DNA from 4 places in the Paenibacillus sp. W2I17 genome. Region 2 is predicted to be linked to each of the others. Evidence: riboswitches for the same ligand, from Rfam matches in the RefSeq annotation. Region 2 holds a riboswitch; each other region holds the start of a gene.
The links. Region 2 has a riboswitch for thiamine pyrophosphate ahead of QF041_RS02385 (thiamine phosphate synthase). Riboswitches for the same ligand answer to the same signal wherever they lie in the genome.

Region 1: linked by a shared signal. The riboswitch ahead of tenA (thiaminase II) and the one ahead of QF041_RS02385 (thiamine phosphate synthase) in region 2 are both predicted to bind thiamine pyrophosphate.
Region 3: linked by a shared signal. The riboswitch ahead of QF041_RS18375 (ABC transporter substrate-binding protein) and the one ahead of QF041_RS02385 (thiamine phosphate synthase) in region 2 are both predicted to bind thiamine pyrophosphate.
Region 4: linked by a shared signal. The riboswitch ahead of QF041_RS15965 (ABC transporter ATP-binding protein) and the one ahead of QF041_RS02385 (thiamine phosphate synthase) in region 2 are both predicted to bind thiamine pyrophosphate.

The regions. Positions count from the first base shown of each region.
Region 1 covers NZ_JAUSXM010000001.1:1,042,552-1,047,135, reverse strand. Annotated here, with positions in the region: gene QF041_RS04655 (endo-1,4-beta-xylanase) at 1-1,597, shown strand, start outside; TPP riboswitch at 1,804-1,900, shown strand; gene tenA (thiaminase II) at 2,014-2,676, shown strand; gene QF041_RS04645 (CD3324 family protein) at 3,109-3,375, shown strand; gene QF041_RS04640 (nucleotidyltransferase domain-containing protein) at 3,544-4,584, shown strand, end outside.
Region 2 covers NZ_JAUSXM010000001.1:515,345-519,928, reverse strand. Annotated here, with positions in the region: gene QF041_RS02400 (thiazole synthase) at 1-222, opposite strand, end outside; gene thiS (sulfur carrier protein ThiS) at 225-428, opposite strand; gene thiO (glycine oxidase ThiO) at 425-1,597, opposite strand; gene QF041_RS02385 (thiamine phosphate synthase) at 1,615-2,310, opposite strand; TPP riboswitch at 2,504-2,613, opposite strand; gene QF041_RS02380 (ABC-F family ATP-binding cassette domain-containing protein) at 2,689-4,239, opposite strand; gene QF041_RS02375 (hypothetical protein) at 4,380-4,584, opposite strand, start outside.
Region 3 covers NZ_JAUSXM010000001.1:4,119,126-4,123,709, forward strand. Annotated here, with positions in the region: gene QF041_RS18360 (DUF2798 domain-containing protein) at 1-317, opposite strand, end outside; gene QF041_RS18365 (VOC family protein) at 492-878, shown strand; gene QF041_RS18370 (NAD-dependent epimerase/dehydratase family protein) at 896-1,651, shown strand; TPP riboswitch at 1,797-1,909, shown strand; gene QF041_RS18375 (ABC transporter substrate-binding protein) at 2,131-3,171, shown strand; gene QF041_RS18380 (thiamine-binding protein) at 3,396-3,686, shown strand; gene QF041_RS18385 (ABC transporter permease) at 3,686-4,444, shown strand; gene QF041_RS18390 (ABC transporter ATP-binding protein) at 4,534-4,584, shown strand, end outside.
Region 4 covers NZ_JAUSXM010000001.1:3,601,630-3,606,213, forward strand. Annotated here, with positions in the region: gene QF041_RS15955 (S-layer homology domain-containing protein) at 1-650, opposite strand, end outside; gene QF041_RS15960 (radical SAM/SPASM domain-containing protein) at 916-1,791, opposite strand; TPP riboswitch at 2,010-2,112, shown strand; gene QF041_RS15965 (ABC transporter ATP-binding protein) at 2,274-3,038, shown strand; gene QF041_RS15970 (ABC transporter permease) at 3,028-3,858, shown strand; gene QF041_RS15975 (ABC transporter substrate-binding protein) at 3,919-4,584, shown strand, end outside.

The DNA.
Region 1 (4,584 bases), 530 kb from region 2:
TGAGAAAACCTATGAATTCGCTCGTGCAGCCGATCCGGATGCCAAATTATATTACAACGAATACTTCACGGAAATCCCTGAGAAAAGAGAGCATATGTATAAGTTGGTCAAACGACTGAAAGAGAAAGGGCTCATCGATGGTGTGGGTTTACAATCCCACTATAACCTGGAATCCCCGCCCATCAAGGAAATTGAAAAAACAATCAACATGTTCGCCGAACTTGGATTGGATATTCAGATCACGGAACTGGATGTTGATAGCGGGATTTCATTTGGTGAAGAGATGTCCGATGAAGTCGCGGTAAAGCAGGCGTATCGATATAAGGAACTGTTGGATTTGTACAAAAAACACAAAGATCACATTTCTTCTGTTACCTTATGGGGACTCCAAGATGAGAAGTCTTACAACAACCAGGCTATGCTGTTTGATTCAGCCCTGAAGGCCAAAAAAGCATACTGGGGACTCGTGGATGAATCCAGCTTGCCTGTGTTGACGCAGAGAGCCGTCTCACTTTCGGGTAAACCGGATATCAAAAAACAGTCACAAGATCCGCTCTGGAACAAAGCGGTGTCTACTCCACTGAAGGGTGACTCTTCGGGATCAGCCAGTTTCCGCACCTTATGGGATCATAGTAACCTGTATATCCTTGTGGATGTTCAGGATGCAAAGACAGATGTGAATGACAGAGTAGATATCTTTGTTGACCTCAATAATGGCAAGACCACCTCATATGAAGCAGATGACCGACACGTAATCATTAAGCGGTCGGGCAAAGCTGAGGGCGTGGAGAAGCGTTCATATCGTGTACGCGAGACCAAAGCCGGATATCAGGTTGAATTGTCCATTCCGTGGGGTGGTATCCAAGTCGGATCAGAATATGAAGCCGGATTGGATATCCGTGTGACTGATGGCGGTTCAAGTGGGACACAACCTTATAATCCACTGTACTGGAATGATCGAACACAATCTCAGGAACAGGATACAAGCAAATACGGCGTGATTCAGCTTGCCCCTATGCCCAAATCTGCACAAGCTGTGCAAGGGATTGTTCAGATTGATGGGAAGAAAGACACATCATGGAATAAGGCTGCACCATTTGAAGTAAAACGGTTGAACCAGAGCGAAGGTGCAGAGGCAGTGGCTCGCGCTATGTGGTCAGGTGAGTATCTATACCTGCTGATCGACGTCACTGATCCAAACATCATCACAGATAGTATCAACCCATGGGATCAGGATTCGGTTGAGATTTTCCTGGACGAGAATCACCAGCGCACACCGTATTTTCAATATGATGATGCCCAGTTCAGAATCAGTGCAGACAATGTGGGAACCTTTGCAGGGGGTGCCTCACCTGGACGCCTTGTAAGTGCTGTGAAGAAAACAAATAAAGGATATCTCGTAGAAGCCCGAATCCAGTTACATTCACTGATGCCCAAAACAGGAAATGTTCTCGGTTTCGAGCTTCAAATTAACGACAACCAGGGCGGAGGTAAGCAGAGCGTAGCTAAATGGAATGATACGACCAATGAGAGCTGGAGAAACACTTCCCAGTACGGAATACTCACTTTTGTCGGAAAGAACAAACTCGGGCATTAAACCATTCGTAGTAGTTGCAAGAATAGAAACCATCATAACAGTGGCTAAAACTCAACCATTGTTGTGATGGTTTTCATCGTTTACATACGTCACCAAAGGTGATGAGGGGCGATACAATCTGCCTTGACTATATTTAACAGCCCTTGATATACTAAATGGATGTTATTTTTTCTTTTATGTGGATAAGAAAGTAATCAACTACATACAACCGTTTGCGAGGGAGCCTTAACCGGCTGAGAGGGTGTAAACCGACCTTACCTGATTTGGATAATGCCAACGTAGGGATGCAACGATGAAACGCTGTACTTGGGTAGCTCATGCGAACCCCCTTGTTTTAGTGTATTTATCTGCGAAACATCCTATGGATGTTTCGTTTTTTTGTTTTTAAATACGTACATTATGAATTGGAGGAACATATGTTGACTATTTCAGAGAGACTATATCAGGCAGCACAGCTTGTGTGGAATGAATGTCTTGAGCATCCCTTTGTTAAAGGGATCGGAGATGGTTCCTTACCGGTTGAACAATTTCGTTATTATTTGCTGCAAGACTACTTGTACCTGTTCGATTATGCCCGCGTATTTGCACTGGGTATCGTCAAGTCGCATGACCCCAAATTGATGCAGTTTTTTAGTAAAAACGTAGATAACATCCTGAATGGTGAAATGAAAATTCACCGTTCTTATATGGAGCGATTAGGAATTACAGAGGATCATGTTTTTCAGGTAAAACCTGCACTGAAAAATGCAGCCTATACTAACTATATGCTCTCTGTTTCCCAAGCGGGTGGCATAGCAGAAGTACTTGTATCCATTCTAGCCTGCTCATGGAGCTATGCAGAGATTGGTCAAGTCCTTGCTCAAAAGCCAGGTGCAGCTGATCATCCTTTTTATGGAGAGTGGATCACAGGATATGCTTCCTCTGAATACAACAGCAACAATCAATCCCTAGTGACGTTAACGGATAAGCTATTAGAAGGCTGTAGCGAGGGAACATACCAACGGATGGAGGATATTTTCGTGATGTGCAGTCGCTTTGAGCTTGATTTTTGGGAGATGTCATGGAGGCTGGAGCCTTAAGTTCACTGGTAGTTAATTCAATTAGAGAGCAGCGTCCATAAACATTAAGAGGACATAAAAGCTCGAATTGAATAGGGAGTGCGGTGATGCAATGAGTATATATGGAAAATAACTAGAATACGCAAAGCGAACAAATATTCGAGGTGAGTACAGCGAATAATCAGAACGTGTCAGCCCAAAAATACATGATTAAACATTTGAACAACAAGCTCTGATATAATAAGCAAATAGCAACTATCTATTTTCTGGAGGTGAGGCTATTGAAAACAATCGGGGTAGGATTCTTACATGCACGGCTCTATGCAAAGCCAGTGAAGGATATGGCAATGCTTTGCATAGAGCCCGGGAATAATCACATTGCCAACGACGAATCGTAATATTCTACTAACTGGCTTTGCACCTTATTGATCTATTAAATAAGGAGTGAGGCCCATGAAATATTCAAAAGCCGAGTCTATTTTTCCGGAAGAATTGTTACGTATCATTCAAGAATACGTTCAAGGGGAATTGGTTTATATCCCAAAACCCAAAGAGGCACACCTAAAATGGGGCGAGAAAACAGAGAGCAAGAGCAGGGTCTCTGCTCGAAACGCTGAGATTAAATCCTTATTCTGCAATGGAGTCAGGATAGAGGAGTTGGCGGATCGGTATTTCTTGTCCTGCGAAAGCATAAAGAAAATAGTCTATACAAAGAACTAATCAAGGAACTAATGAAATCCGCTAACTCGTCGCATCGACGGTTTAGCGGATTTTGTGCAAAGATGACTTAAATCAACTTATACATAGTAACCGTACCCCTAAGTCGATAGACTTAAGTTAAGGTTGTTGTGATGAAGGACGGCCGGATCATACGAAGAGGTGTAACGAATGAACGAAATCATAAAGAAGAAGCTGCTGGACAAAAATGAACTGCTCATTAACATGGTGATTGAACGCGTAAAAAGAGATTTTCTAGACGATATCGCCATTATTGGGCTTACTGGTTCATTTAGCACCGGTGACTTTCACGAGAAGAGCGATCTTGATTTAATTATCATTAATAATACAGAAAAGGGATGGAAAATATCCGATTGCTTCATCTTGGACGACGTTGGATATGATATCTATTGCACGCCATGGGATTCAAGAATACAAGAGCAATCCACCTTGGAGAGTCCCAACGTATCGAGCCTAACCGAGCTTAAAGTACTCTACTATGCTAAGCCTGAGGATTTGGAGAAATTGAAAGACTTCCAGCAAAAAGCTCTTGATGCACTTGCAAAACCGATAGGAGAAGCGTGTCTTAATCGAGCAAATAAATGGATCGACCTGGCTAAGCAAGCATACAGCGATACGATGCTTAGTGAAGATATCGGTTCAGTGCGATATGCATCTGCTGAGGTTCTGTATAATCTAGTCAATGCCTTGGTGAGTATGAATAACACGTGCATCAAACGAGGGATCAAGCGATATTTGGAAGAGATACGTTCGTTTCGCTATGTTCCGGATAATCTCGAATCCTTATACGTGTCAATCATCGAAGCTCATACCATTGAAGATATTCGAATAACATCCTTTAATATGTTGAATAGTGTTACGAGGTTACATAACACAATGTGTGATAACTTCATTGTTAAACCGGTTCCGACCTTTGATAATCTTGGAGGAACATACGAAGAACTGTGGTGCAACTACCGTAATAAAATTTTGAACAGTGTTACAACGAACGATGCTTCCTACGTTTTTCTTTCGGCCTTTGGAGCACACGGATATCTTGATGAAATGGCCATGGAGAAAGGAACCAAGAAATATGATCTTATGCAGTACTTTGATGCAAGTAATTTACCAGTTATGAAAGAGAAGCTCCTTGATGTGATGGATGATTATCTAGAAGAGTATGATAGGGTCGGCAGAAAAGTCGAACGTTTT
Region 2 (4,584 bases):
GGAAGCCCCCGCCGTATTCGGAAGAAGTGTGTATTTGTCCAAATCCAACGTATCCAGGAAATGCTTCTGATTACGTTCCTCCAGATTCAGACGACGAACAGCAAAGGTTAAAACTTCCGTTTCAGATGCTTCCACAGCCTGACTTTGCACTTCCAGATCCGTAAACTTGCCTGTTCCGAGCAACAATCTGGACTCAAACGTATATTTACCAATGTTCAACATCATCAACCGCCTCCTACAAAATGTACAATCTCAATTCGATCGCCTTCTCTTAATGCCGTTGACTCATGATACTCACGCGTTAAGATATGCTTGTTCAGCTCAACAACTACAGTCTTGACTTGCAGGTCAAAAGATTGGAGCAATTTATCCACACGATTCAATCTGTCTTCAATCTCCATCCGTTGACCATTAACGATGATATTCACTGCACCACTCCCTTTCTGTTCAATCGCTCAGGGCTCAGCGCCTCAATTCCGAGTTCTTCTGAGCTTTTGCCAGCGAGCAACTCAGCGATAAGCCTGCTTGTTATCGCACTAAGCAAGATACCGTTGCGGTAATGTCCAAAGGCGGCGAACAGGCCCGGTATACTCTTGCAAGCACCTATATAAGGCAGTCCATCTGGAGTTGCCGGTCTTACGCCTGCCCACGCTCGTATAAATTGTGCTTCTTTCATCCCAGGCACCCAGTGGGTAGCCGCTGTTAGCAGCTTCTGAACACCCTTTACAGAAACGTTCAGATCCGTTCTGCCTGGCAAACTGGTTGCCCCGAGCCAAACTTCGCCATTGGCTTTGGGAACAATATAGATATCCTCTGCATACACCGTTCTGTCAGGTCTGTACCCTGCATGTTCATCTGAGAACTGAACGGCGGCTATTTCACCTTTTACCGACCACACAGGCAAGCTCAGATTTACATGTCTCATCAACTCTTCACTCTGTAATCCAGCCGCTATAATGACATGTTTGCATTTCATCTCACCGATCGATGTGGTGATCCCCTGCACGCCGTGTTCGTTTGCTTGCACACGTATATCCTGTATGTCCTCCATAACCCGTGCTCCCAATGCTTGAGCGGATTCAGCATATGCCTTCGTTAGACGGACTGGAAGAATTTCACTCTCGTAAGGTCTGTAATAGGCTCCATACGTATCTCTGTTAAGCCATGATGCCTCATGTTGTACAACGGAACTATCCCACCACACCTCATCAGCAGAAGCAGACAAAGCAGACTTCCGATTGTCCTTATAACTACTTAATTCACTGTATGAACGAAAAGGAGTTAGGAATCCCTGGCGTTGCAGACCAACCTCTACCTTGCTGAGTGTAGCCATTAGTACCTTTTGCTCATGAAGTAACTGCCTGCTCTGCCTGGCGAGCTTAGCCATCAAAGGATGAGCAAAATCCTCACTATCTGCCGCCAGCATTCCAGCCGCTGCGCAAGAAGTGCCTCCTGCAATCGCCGAACGCTCTACCAACAGTACATCCTGTCCAAGGGAAGCAAGCTCATACGCAATGGCACATCCAACAACGCCTCCGCCTACAATAATCGTTTCTGCATGAATCTTATCCGGTCTATCAGTAATGATTTTTTTCATCCTCTCATCTCCTTGATTCAGCGGCTCAGACTTTTTGTAGCAACGATAGCCTGCCTTAATAATGCAGCCGACCGATCCGGGGAATCGCTCGCCCATACATTCGAGATCACAGCGGCTCCCTGTGCGCCTGCGGAGCGAATCGCATGAATGTTTCCCGGCTCAATGCCCCCGATCGCAATGACAGGAATGGAGACACCAGAGCACACTTCAGCCAGAGCATATAATCCTCTTGGTTCAAGATCAGGCTTACTGTTGGTTGAGTAGACATGCCCGAAGAAAAGGTAATCGGCTCCCCGTTCTTCAGCGATTTTTGCCTCATCGATTGAATGAACAGATACACCCAGACGAAGTCGCTGCACATTGCTTCTAACAGCAGGGTTATAGTTACGTATCGCATCTTGCCCCCAATGTACACCGCCATAGATGTCATTCTGTGGTGGCAGTTCTGAACCATTGATAACGATGCGACAAGATGGAACGCCAACGCTACGCAGACTTTCAGCCCAACCGATCTTGTCTTGCCATGAGAGTTGTTTCTCTCGTATATGGATGTAGTTCACCCATGGCCAAACGTCCTTTGCAGCTTTTACAAAAGATCCTTGATCCCCCGTACCCGTAGATACAACATGCAATTCAAATGATTCGTGAACATGTTCATGAGAAATTACCGTACTGTTCATCTCCTTCCAGGCGTGAATGCTATGAAAACACAAAAAAGCCACTCCCGTAGGGGAGTGGCTGCGTATTAATTATAGGACCAGATGACTGACTGATACATACAGTTCATTTCGTGCAATAAAGCTATAGACCTTATAGCCATAACGTTATACACGCAACTGCATGTTTCAATTCGTTAAGCAGACGGTTGAAATCCTTTTCAGTTGCCGTTTGCTCACGTCATTCACTGAAACGCGCTCGCCACTTCCCTACGCTGGTATGATCCAGATCAGGTGCAAAGGGTCCAGAATCGCATTCTTCCATCTCAGCCGCATCGTGCGGCCCCCCTAGTGTTCATATGAAGTTGTAGCCTATATTACCATAGACGGATTTTTTTGTCACCGTCATTTCTGTTAAACATTGTCTTGAATCGTCTAGTTTTTCTCAGACCATTCTTCGACATTCCATGTTTTGGTAACCCAACCCTCGTAGAAATCAGGTTCATGAGATACAAGTAACACCGTTCCCTTGAATTCTTGCAAAGCACGCTGCAACTCCGCTTTGGCTGTGACATCGAGATGGTTTGTCGGCTCATCGAATAAAATCCAGTTGCTTTCACGCATCAAGAGTTTGCATAAACGAACCTTGGCTTGCTCTCCACCACTCAGCATGTTAAGCGGACGGGTAATGTGCTCATTTTTCAACCCGCAGCGTGCCAGATGACCCCGGACCTCATTCTGGGTCAAATGTGAAAACTCATTCCAGACATCCTCAATCGGCGTGATATTTCCAGCACGGACTTCCTGCTCAAAATAGGCCGTTTCGAGATAATCTCCCAAGAAAGTCTTTCCACTGAGTGGAGATATTTTTCCCAGGATGGTTTTCAACAGCGTCGATTTACCCACACCATTACAACCTACGATGGCAATTTTCTCACCACGTTCAATTGTCATTGTCATCTTAGGCAGCAAAGGATACGTATATCCAATTTCAAAATCAATGCCCTCAAAGACCGTTTTGCTGCTCGCACGGGCATCCTTGAATTTGAACGTTGGTTTAGCTGCTTCATCTGGACGATCAATACGTTCAATTCTGTCCAGCTGTTTCTCCCGGCTCTTCGCTCGACCTGAAGTTGAAGCACGTGCCTTGTTACGCTGAATGAAATCTTCCTGCTTCTTGATGTACTCTTGCTGCTTCTCGTATGCATCAATATGCTGGGCTTTATTCATATCAGCCATCTCGAGGAACTTGTTATAGTTCGCTGCATATCTCGTTAATTTGGCAAATTCCAAATGATAAATGACATTTACGACTTCATTCATGAATTCCGTGTCATGGGAGATTAAGAGAAACGCGTGTGGGTAGTCCTTCAGGTAACGTGACAGCCATTCAATGTGCTCTACATCCAGATAGTTGGTCGGCTCATCCAGTAAAAGAGCTGTAGGTTTCTCGAGCAGAAGCTTGGCAAGAAGCACCTTGGTACGTTGTCCACCACTTAGAGCTGCGACATCTCGATCCAGACCAATTGCGGATAAACCAAGACCATTGGCCATCTCTTCCACTTTTACGTCAATCAGATAAAAATCGCCCTGTTCCAGTTGTTCCTGAATATCGCCCATCTCTTCCAGCAACTGCTCCAGCTTATCTGGATCTGCATCTGCCATCTGGTCCGTAATATTCATCATTTCTTTTTCCAATTCAAGCAACGGAAGGAATGCATCCTTAAGCACGTCACGAATGGTTTTGCCTGGCGTAAGCTTCGTGTGCTGATCCAGATATCCATAACGGACCTTAGGTGTCCATTCCACTTTTCCACTATCTTTAAGCAATTTACCGGTAAGGATGTTCATTAATGTGGATTTACCCACACCATTGGCACCAACAAGTCCTACGCGCTCTCCGGCAAGTAAACGAAACGATACATTTTTAAATAACGTGCGATCTCCAAAATTGTGACTTACGTTCTCTACTGACAATAAACTCATAAGATGAGGTTGCTCCTATCTATTAGACATTACTTTTGTTATATTGTTCCGAAACCCTATTCTAGCACAGGTCCAGTCTTTTCTGAAAGTAATGTAAACAGTTCAGGAACCTCTTACATGATTTTGTCATACAGGCTAACCTAACGATTAGAGCATTTATATTCGAAATAGCCTTGTGCAGCTGCTTGTCTTGCGTCTGTGAACACCTCTTCAGCACGGTAACCATTACCACATGTGGAGGGGTAATAGTACCTGATACCCGTTAAAGGATCTACCCCACCTACGATGGCCGTTTTCTTCACAAGTCTGCCTCCACCAATTGCATAATTGTTAATCTTCTGGTCA
Region 3 (4,584 bases), 3.6 Mb from region 2:
ATTCCATACAAGGACATGATCAGAACCATGCCAATCACCATAAAAAATGATATAGCAAGCACACCCATAATCTTGTTGGACTTGTCAAAGGGCAAGGAAAAAGCAATCTTTCTCGCTATAGGTCCAACGATGAAAGACTCCACCAGAAACGCGATGACAAAACATACTATGAATTGAAGCAGTATCTCAAGCGGGGACATCTTACCGAGTAACCCACTGTGCCATAGATTGAAGAACATCATGATCAAGACCATTCCTGTGCACATCATTAATCCGAAAATAATTTGTTCCTTCTTGCTTGTTGGCAATTCTCTCATCCTCTCTGTTTACCTTCGTAATTATAGAGATGAGGAAACCCTCCACATAAGTGAACATTCTGTGAACAATTATGATTTTCCCAAATTAAAACCGGATTTGACAACCATGTAGTACAGCCCTATGATATCCCTTAAAATGGTAGAAAGATTCATGGTATAAGGAGGATTTGGATTATGAGTTTTCAAAAACGCATTGACCACGTCGGCATTGCTGTGCGTGATCTGGAGACCACGCTGCGTTTCTATACGGAGATTGTTGGTCTTGAATTGAAAGACCGGGTAACCCATACCAACGGCGTCATTCAGCTCGCCTTCCTTGGCTTCAATGGAAGTAATGAGACTGAGATTGAGTTAATTCAAGGATACAGCGACAAGCTGCCTTCCGAAGGTACGGTACACCATTTTGCGATCCACGTGGACGATCTTGATTCTGAGTACAAACGCATCCAAGCCACCGAGGCCGAATTTATTGATGGAGAGATTATTACACTGCCTAACGGTTACCGCTATTTCTTCATCTATGGACCTGAAAAGGAATGGATTGAGTTCTTCCAGCGCTAAGAATTGGAGTTGATTTCATGAACATTTTAATTACCGGCGCAGCCGGGAAAATTGGAAGGGACTTGTCCCAACACTTGTCAGAAGCATATCACCTGCGACTAACAGATTTGAATATCGACAGACTGCATACGTATCAAGAAACCGACCATGAGATCATGACACTGGATGTGACAGACCCTGAAGCCTGTCAGCATGCTTGCGAAGGCATGGATGTGGTAGTACATCTGGCGGGAGACCCTTCCCCGAATGCCGGATTCTTTGAATCGTTGTTGGACATCAATATCAAAGGTACATTTAATGTATTCCGTGCAGCTAAGGACCAAGGTGTGCAAAGAGTCATTCTGGCGAGCAGTGCACAGACGATTGAGGGGTATCCCATTGATGCTCAAGTCTATCCGGACATGCCAACACGCCCACGGAATTTGTACGGGGTTAGCAAATGTTTTGGAGAATCGCTCGCTTCCTATTTTGCGTATACCGAAGGTTTACAAAGTGTAGCAATACGTATAGGTGCATATGATGATTTTCAACCGGACGGACCAGCGCTGGAAGCAAGGGATATGAGCGCGTATATTAGTCCGGCTGACTTGTGTGATTTGATGTTCAAAGCCATTACAGCTACCAATCTGGAGCCTTTCACCATACTGCATGGGATCTCGAATAATCGGTTTAAACGATTGAATCTGGAAACCACTCAGAAACAGGTAGGTTATGCCCCAAAATCCGATGCTTTTGCACTCAGCCAGATTTCCTTATATGATTCGCCACGATAATTATTGAAAATAACACATCTAAACAGGCTGATACACATATGTATAATGGCCTTCTTGATTAATTCATACGTGTCCCCATCCAGTTCCTGACTGGACACGTTCCACCCGCTGGCCTATAATTACACCTAGTAATGCCCGTAACTTCATAGTTTCCCAGGGGAGTCGGAATTGGCCGGCTGAGAGTGTATCCCACCAAGATACTAACCCTTAGACCTGATCTGGATCATGCCAGCGTAGGAATCGGAGTATATCGAAATGGCACAGCCCTATGGCTGAACGCCACCTCTCTAACGCCTGCACGCGTCCCGGAATACGGGACGCTTTTTTAATGTTCTTTTATATAGCCAGAGAGCTAAAAAAAGTGACGTTATCCAGATCTCAACTGGTATAAATCTGTCGATTTATGCAAGATGATTTGATATGAAGCCAAGGAGTACCCCGTGCCAATTGGCCGGACATACCGAAGGAGAGAACCACAGATGAAATGGCGTAAAACGATGGGATTGTTGCTCTTATGCGTGCTTATGGTGACTGTAGCCGCATGTGGTGGCAAAGAAGCTGCCCCAGCTGGGCAGAACGGCAACACAAATACGGAAAGCAGCAACGAAGGTGACACTGCCGCCCTGAAAGATATTAAAGTGGTGCTCGACTGGACACCAAATACGAATCATACCGGCCTGTATGCGGCTGTAGATCAAGGTTTTTATAAGGCCGAAGGCTTGAACGTGGAGATTGTACAACCAGGCGCCGGTGGCGCAGATACGATGGTCGCCTCCAATGAAGTACCGTTTGGCGTAAGTTATCAGGAGAGTGTAACTCAAGCCCGCACACAGGGTGTTCCTCTCGTCTCCATTGCAGCAGTTATTCAGCATAATACATCCGGGTTCGCTGCTCCGGCAGATCGGAATATCAAATCACCGAAAGATTTTGAAGGTAAAACCTATGGCGGTTGGGGTTCCCCAGTCGAAGAAGCCGTGATGCAATCCATTATGGAAGGCGACGGAGCCGATGTATCGAAAGTGAAAAACATTAATATGGGTGACGCCGACTTTTTCACCGCAGTAAAACGGGACATTGATTTTGCATGGATTTTCTACGCATGGACGGGTATTGAAGCCGAACTGCGCGGGGAACCAATCGACATGTTATATGTGAAGGATTATTCAGATGCACTGGATTATTACACGCCTGTCCTCGTAACCAACGAGCAGACGATCCAAAACGACCCCGAGTTGGTGAAAGCATTCCTGAAAGCCACCTCCGAAGGGTATCAATACGCAATTGATCATCCCGAAGACGCAGCGAACATTCTGATCAAGGCCGTACCGGATCTGGATAAAGACCTCGTACTGGCAAGCCAGAAGTGGCTCAGTCCAAAATACACGGATGACGCCCCGCGTTGGGGTGAGCAAAAACAGGAAGTGTGGCAGAACTACACCGACTGGATGTTTAGCAAAAAACTGCTTGATGAACAGATCGATGTGAGCAAGGCATATACAAACGAGTTCTTACCCCAATAAAATTTCTCATATAAAACGAACTTAATATTTACACGAGGACGGAGAGGACAGAAATAACGTGAAAAAGCGAAGCGGTCGCCTTTATCACCGGATTTTCCCTTTAGAGAAAGGGAATCAAAAAAATCTGGGGATAACAGCGATTGGAAGGTTATTCTGTCATCGAAGTGGCAAGTGTAACAGTCATTAGTTCATTTTATATATCACGAAAGGAGCCGTGATCTCTCATGGCAAGCACATTACTTAGCATTCAGGTTATTCCGAAAACGCCAAATGGCGAGAACTCTTATCCTTACGTTGATCGCGCCATTGAAGTTATTCAGCAATCCGGCCTGAAATATCAGGTGAACGCGCTCGACACCACGATGGAAGGTGAACTGGAGGAACTGCTGGAAGTTGTACGTAAAATGCACGAGGTACTTGTGGAGGCTGGCAGCCCAAGCATCATCTCCCAGATCAAAATCGCCCATAGCCCTACTGGCTTCAGCATGGATACCCTGACGGAGAAGTATCGCTAATGCCTGCCTATTTCAAAAGTGTATGGCCGCCCATTGTGGCGGTTATTCTCTTTATAGCGATATGGCAGGGAGCCGTCTCCCTCTTCCATATTGAGAAATGGATGCTGCCTGCACCATCCGACATCGCCCGCGAAGCGGCAACCCAGGCCGAACGACTTGGTATGCACGCTTCCGCAACCATTCAGTTAACGCTGATTGGATTCGCGGCTGGAACAGCGGTTGGATTACTGATTGCAATGGTGCTGCATTTGGTTCCTTTTCTCAAGTCGGCCCTGTACCCTCTACTTATTCTTAGTCAAAATATCCCAACTATCGCGCTCGCGCCGCTCCTGTTAATCTGGTTCGGATTCGGGCTGTTGCCCAAGCTGATTACCATCATCCTGGTCTGTTTCTTCCCCGTTGCAGTGGCGGCTATGGACGGCTTGACCCGTACAGATGCAGCGATGATGAACTATATGCGCATGGCTGGTGCGAAACGTCATCAGATTTTCTGGAAGCTGGAGCTTCCCCATGCGCTGCCATCCGTGTTCTCCGGTGTCAAAATCGCCGCTACCTATAGCGTGATGGGTGCCATCATCGCCGAATGGATTGGTGCAGACAAGGGTATTGGTTATTATATGATGCTGCAAAAGTCGGCTTATCGTACGGACCGCCTATTCGTGGCGATCATGATTATTGTCGCGCTCAGCTTGCTGCTCTTCCTGTTCATTGCCCTGCTGGAGAAGCTGCTCGTGCGCTGGCGGCCACAGAAGCGGTAGTAAAGCAAGTAATCTGTATATTAGGAAGTGATGACCATATGAATCGGCAACAGGATGAACAAGTCCAGCCTGGACGAGGAGCAAGTGTAATGGAGCCAAAGCATGGTGAAAAGCTTCACCATGCTACCCCTAATCGACCT
Region 4 (4,584 bases), 3.1 Mb from region 2:
GCAAGTCTCGCTAGCGCCTGTCGATCTGCTATGCCTGATGGATTAAATTTTACTGTTCCATCTTTTTGGACTAATCCTTTGATAAAACCAGATTGATAGGCTAGTGTTACAGAATCTTTCGCCCAGTTGGATACTTGACCCAAATCTGAGAGTTGTGGTTTGGATGTTTGACTCGTTAGATCTTGATTGTCCCAACCAAAGGCTCTAACAAAAAATACAGCCAACTCTTCTCTTGTCACATTTTTATTAGGCGAGAAGCTATCTTTGGAGGTACCTTGAGCAATTCCAGATTTGACAAGTGCACCTACATATCCGGCATACCACTGATCTTCCTTTACATCTCTGAATTGACTTGCTTCGACATTATCAGGCTTTAAATTAAGCGCACCGACCATAATTTTTGCTAATTGAGCTCGTGTTACCGAATCGGAAGGTTTAAATGTCCCATCAGTAAATCCTGTGAGTATTCCTTGTTCTACTAATTTGGTTATTTCTGTTTTGGCATACGAATTATCAATATCAGTAAAAGAAGTTTTAGATGTAGCCACTTCTGCCGATACAGATAAATTGATAGATAACATAGAAACAATCAGAGACGTAGAAAGCATTAACGATAGTTTGTGATTAAACTTTTTCCATTTTGAATTCAAAACTAAAACACACTCCTCAGTAGGCTTCTGGTTGGTAAATCCACTAATATATGAATCTTTAGAACTAATACACCTCCTAATCAATAGGATAATAATACCATGCAAATTCATAAAAACAAGATTAATAAACTATGATTTTACAAAAAAGTTGTTATCCTGAATTGATTTCAATTCTTATTATCTAAATAATTTCGCAATAAAGACAAAACGAACCTACCGAAACAAATATTTTCGGTAGGTTCGTTTTTAAGTAAATTTATATATTCTAGGCTCCAAATCTCTGACGATAACCGCACTTTCGACACAACTCTTCCACAGCTTCGCGCTTGGAGAAGCCATATACCAGATTGTTCGCTCGCTCACCCTCAATAATCTCCGAGAATGACTTCTCGTGCACGTTACCCAGGTTAATCACACCCTCGCCATCGAGACAGCATGGAACCACCGTTCCATCTACAAGCACAGCTGCCTGACTACGCAATGCATGGCAGAAGCCTTTGCCGTCATCTTCAGGTGCATCCAGACTTGGCCACTGGAACTCATGGTCCTGATTCAGGTATACATTCGGGGCAATTTTGACCCCGCTGCCTGGAACTACTTTTTCCTCAATGCGGAAATCCAGATTGAACTCACGTTCCAATACTTCAAGGGTCTCCCGATTTCGATTCATCTGAGCATTTGTGAAGTTATCCTGCGTCAGATTCCAAAGTCGGAATGAGATGATGACATTGTGCTTAACGGCCTCGTGTACAAAGGACAAAATATGACGCAGGTATCCGTCACGGTCTGTTGAACCTTCATGCCCATCGAAGCTGTGCAGGGAGAAATTCATCTGCCGCAGCGCCGGTTTGCCAAGCAATTTATGCTGAGTCTTGGGCAATAGTGTACCATTCGTTGTAATGTTCACCTTGAGTCCCTTCTCATGTGCGGAATCGAGCAACAGATCTATTTTGGGATGCAACAAGGGTTCGCCTTTGACATGTAGATAAATATGATTGGTGTGTGGTTTAACTTGTTCCAGTATATTGTTGAAGACTTCAGGGTCAATGAATCCTTTGGCACGCTGCGTCTGAGGACAGAAGCTGCACGCCAGATTACAGATACTTGTGATCTCAATATATACTTTTTTGAACGTTTTCAACTCGGGTCCCCATTCTGCCTAGGAGGGAGAACAATCCCACCTGCATTTTGTGATCCGGCCTATACGGGCCATCCCTATTATATCGGGTTCATGAGCCGAGGTAAATTGTTCAGTTGTTCGGGTCTAACTCCAAGTTCATCTCAAGAATTCTATTATACTGCCTCTTTACAGTTCAGGTTCGAGTGATATATGCTGAACACATAACTGCATATCTTGAACTTTTGCACTAGGGGAGCCTTGCGGCTGAGACGAATATGACTATTCGGACCCTTTGAACCTGATCTGGATCATACCAGCGGAGGGAAGTGGAGCGGCCTTTTAGTAAGCGGAATTCTTTCATGTATATGTGAAGATAAATTGCGGATCTAACTTACAGACCCACTCATTTCTCCGGAAATGGGTGGGTCTTTTTTTGTTCCTTTTGCAGAGTATAGGATGCCATTGTTATTGCAGCAGTCTGACATCAAGGGGGTGAGGATCAGATGAATAACCATGTAACCATTCACAACATAAGCTTTGCTTTTCCCGAAAAAAGGGATTTCCCCGTGCTCTCCAATGTGTCGCTTCAGGTTCAACAAGGAGAATTTGTCTCGCTCATCGGCTCCAGCGGATCAGGTAAAAGCACGCTCTTCAAGCTGCTCGCAGGCTTGCATGAGCCAACCGTTGGCACCATCGATATAGCTGATGTACCGCAAGGGCAACGGCTCGGACGAGTCGCTTATATGCCGCAGAAAGATCTGCTGTTATCCTGGCGAACCGTCATGGAGAACTGCATGCTGCCTGCCGAGTTGGCACCAGGCCGACAGGACAAGGACAAGTTACGGGCCAACATCCTAGCTGGGTTGGCAAGGTTCGGCCTGTCGGGTTATGAACAGGCCTATCCAGATGAGTTATCCGGCGGAATGCGACAGCGGGTGGCATTGCTACGTACCTTGCTTACAGGCGGGCAGCTCATGTTGCTGGATGAACCCTTCGGTGCACTCGACGCCTTAACCAAACGAGAAATGCATCGCTGGTTGCTGGAGCTGTGGGAGGACTTTGGACAAACCGTGCTGTTCATTACCCATGACATCGAGGAAGCCCTGCTGTTAAGTGACCGTATCATTCTGTTAACTCCAGGGGGGCAAGGTCAGCAGTTGCGGGAGATAACGGTTCCTTTACCACACCCAAGGCATTCGGACATGATCTACGAACCGGCTCTCGTGCAGATGAGGCAACAACTGGAGGAACAATTACATGCAAAATGATAGAGCTGAGGTTAGCGTTTGGACGTGGTGTTCAAAGTGGCTCTCGAGGTCGTTTTCCCAATATGGTCTGTTTATTCTGCTCATGTTCTTATTACTGGCGATCTGGGAAGTGATTGTGCGTATGGGATGGGTGCCCTCCTTCATCATTCCTGCACCCACGGCTATCGCAAGCTCACTGGTTGAGCATCGTCATCTGCTGCTGACCATACATCTGCCTGCTACCTTCATGGAGGTTGCTGTTGGTTTTGGCTTGTCCATAGTGACTGGAATTACGCTGGCAACAGGCATGCATATGAACCGGTCGATTGAAAAGGCCTTGTATCCCTTCATCGTAATCAGTCAGACCATCCCGCTGATTGCCTTGTCCCCCGTATTTATCCTGTGGTTTGGTTACACGTTGTGGAGCAAAGTCGCCGTGGTGTTCCTAATCGCGTTCTTCCCCATTGTGGTCAGTACCTACGATGGACTCCGCCAAGGCGATCCGGAGCAGCGTGAACTGCTGCTCACCATGGGCGCCAGCAAGTGGGATATTTTTTGCAAACTCCAGGTTCCGCTGGCACTTCCCTCTTTTTTCTCGGGGTTAAAGATGTCTGTGGTGTACTGCGTGGTTGGTGCAACGATTGGGGAATGGCTTGGTGGCAGCAAAGGTCTCGGATACTTCAGCCGTCGTATGTCCAGCAACATGAACACGGATGCCATGTTTGCAGCTATTGTGCTGTTATCCCTGCTGGGGATCGTTTTGTTTGCACTGATTGCCTGGCTGGAGAAACGGTTTAGCATACGGCGGCATGGACATGGAGGCAAAAGAAAAGTTGGATAATACTTAGACAGAAATTAGATGTAAATACAAATCAAAACGATGAAATGAGGAACTTCATTTATGAATAACAAAGGTATCTACTCCCTGCTTCCCATCATGCTCATTAGCCTTTTGCTGATCGTCAGTGGATGCAGCACCACGAATACCAGCAATAACACGCCAACAACAGACTCTGCAACTAATGCACAGCAAACAGATCCGTCTGCAACCAAACCAACATCAGACGCCAAAGATAAACTGTCCATCATGCTCGACTGGTACCCGAATGCAGTACACTCCTTCATCTATGTTGCTCAAGAAAAAGGGTACTTCGCAGACCAAGGTCTGGATGTCGAAATTCAGATGCCTGCCGATACCAATGATTCACTCAAACTTGTTGCTGCCGGTAAAATTGATCTGGCCTTAAGCTACCAGCCCCAAATTTTGCTCGCTCGTGGTGAGAACATTCCTGTACGTTCCATTGCTGCTGTTGTTCGCCACCCGCTTGTGCATCTGTTGACCGAAGCAAATGGCAACGTGAGCTCACCCAAAGATCTTGAAGGAAAAACTGTCGGTTATTCTTCGATTCCGCTGTATGAAGCGATGGTTCGTACGATGATTAGCCACGATGGTGGCAACCCAGATAACATGAATCTGGTGGACGTTGGGTTCGATCTGATTCCTTCGCTGGCTTCCGGACAGGCGGATGCAATTATGGGTGGTTTTATTAACCATGAACAATTGATT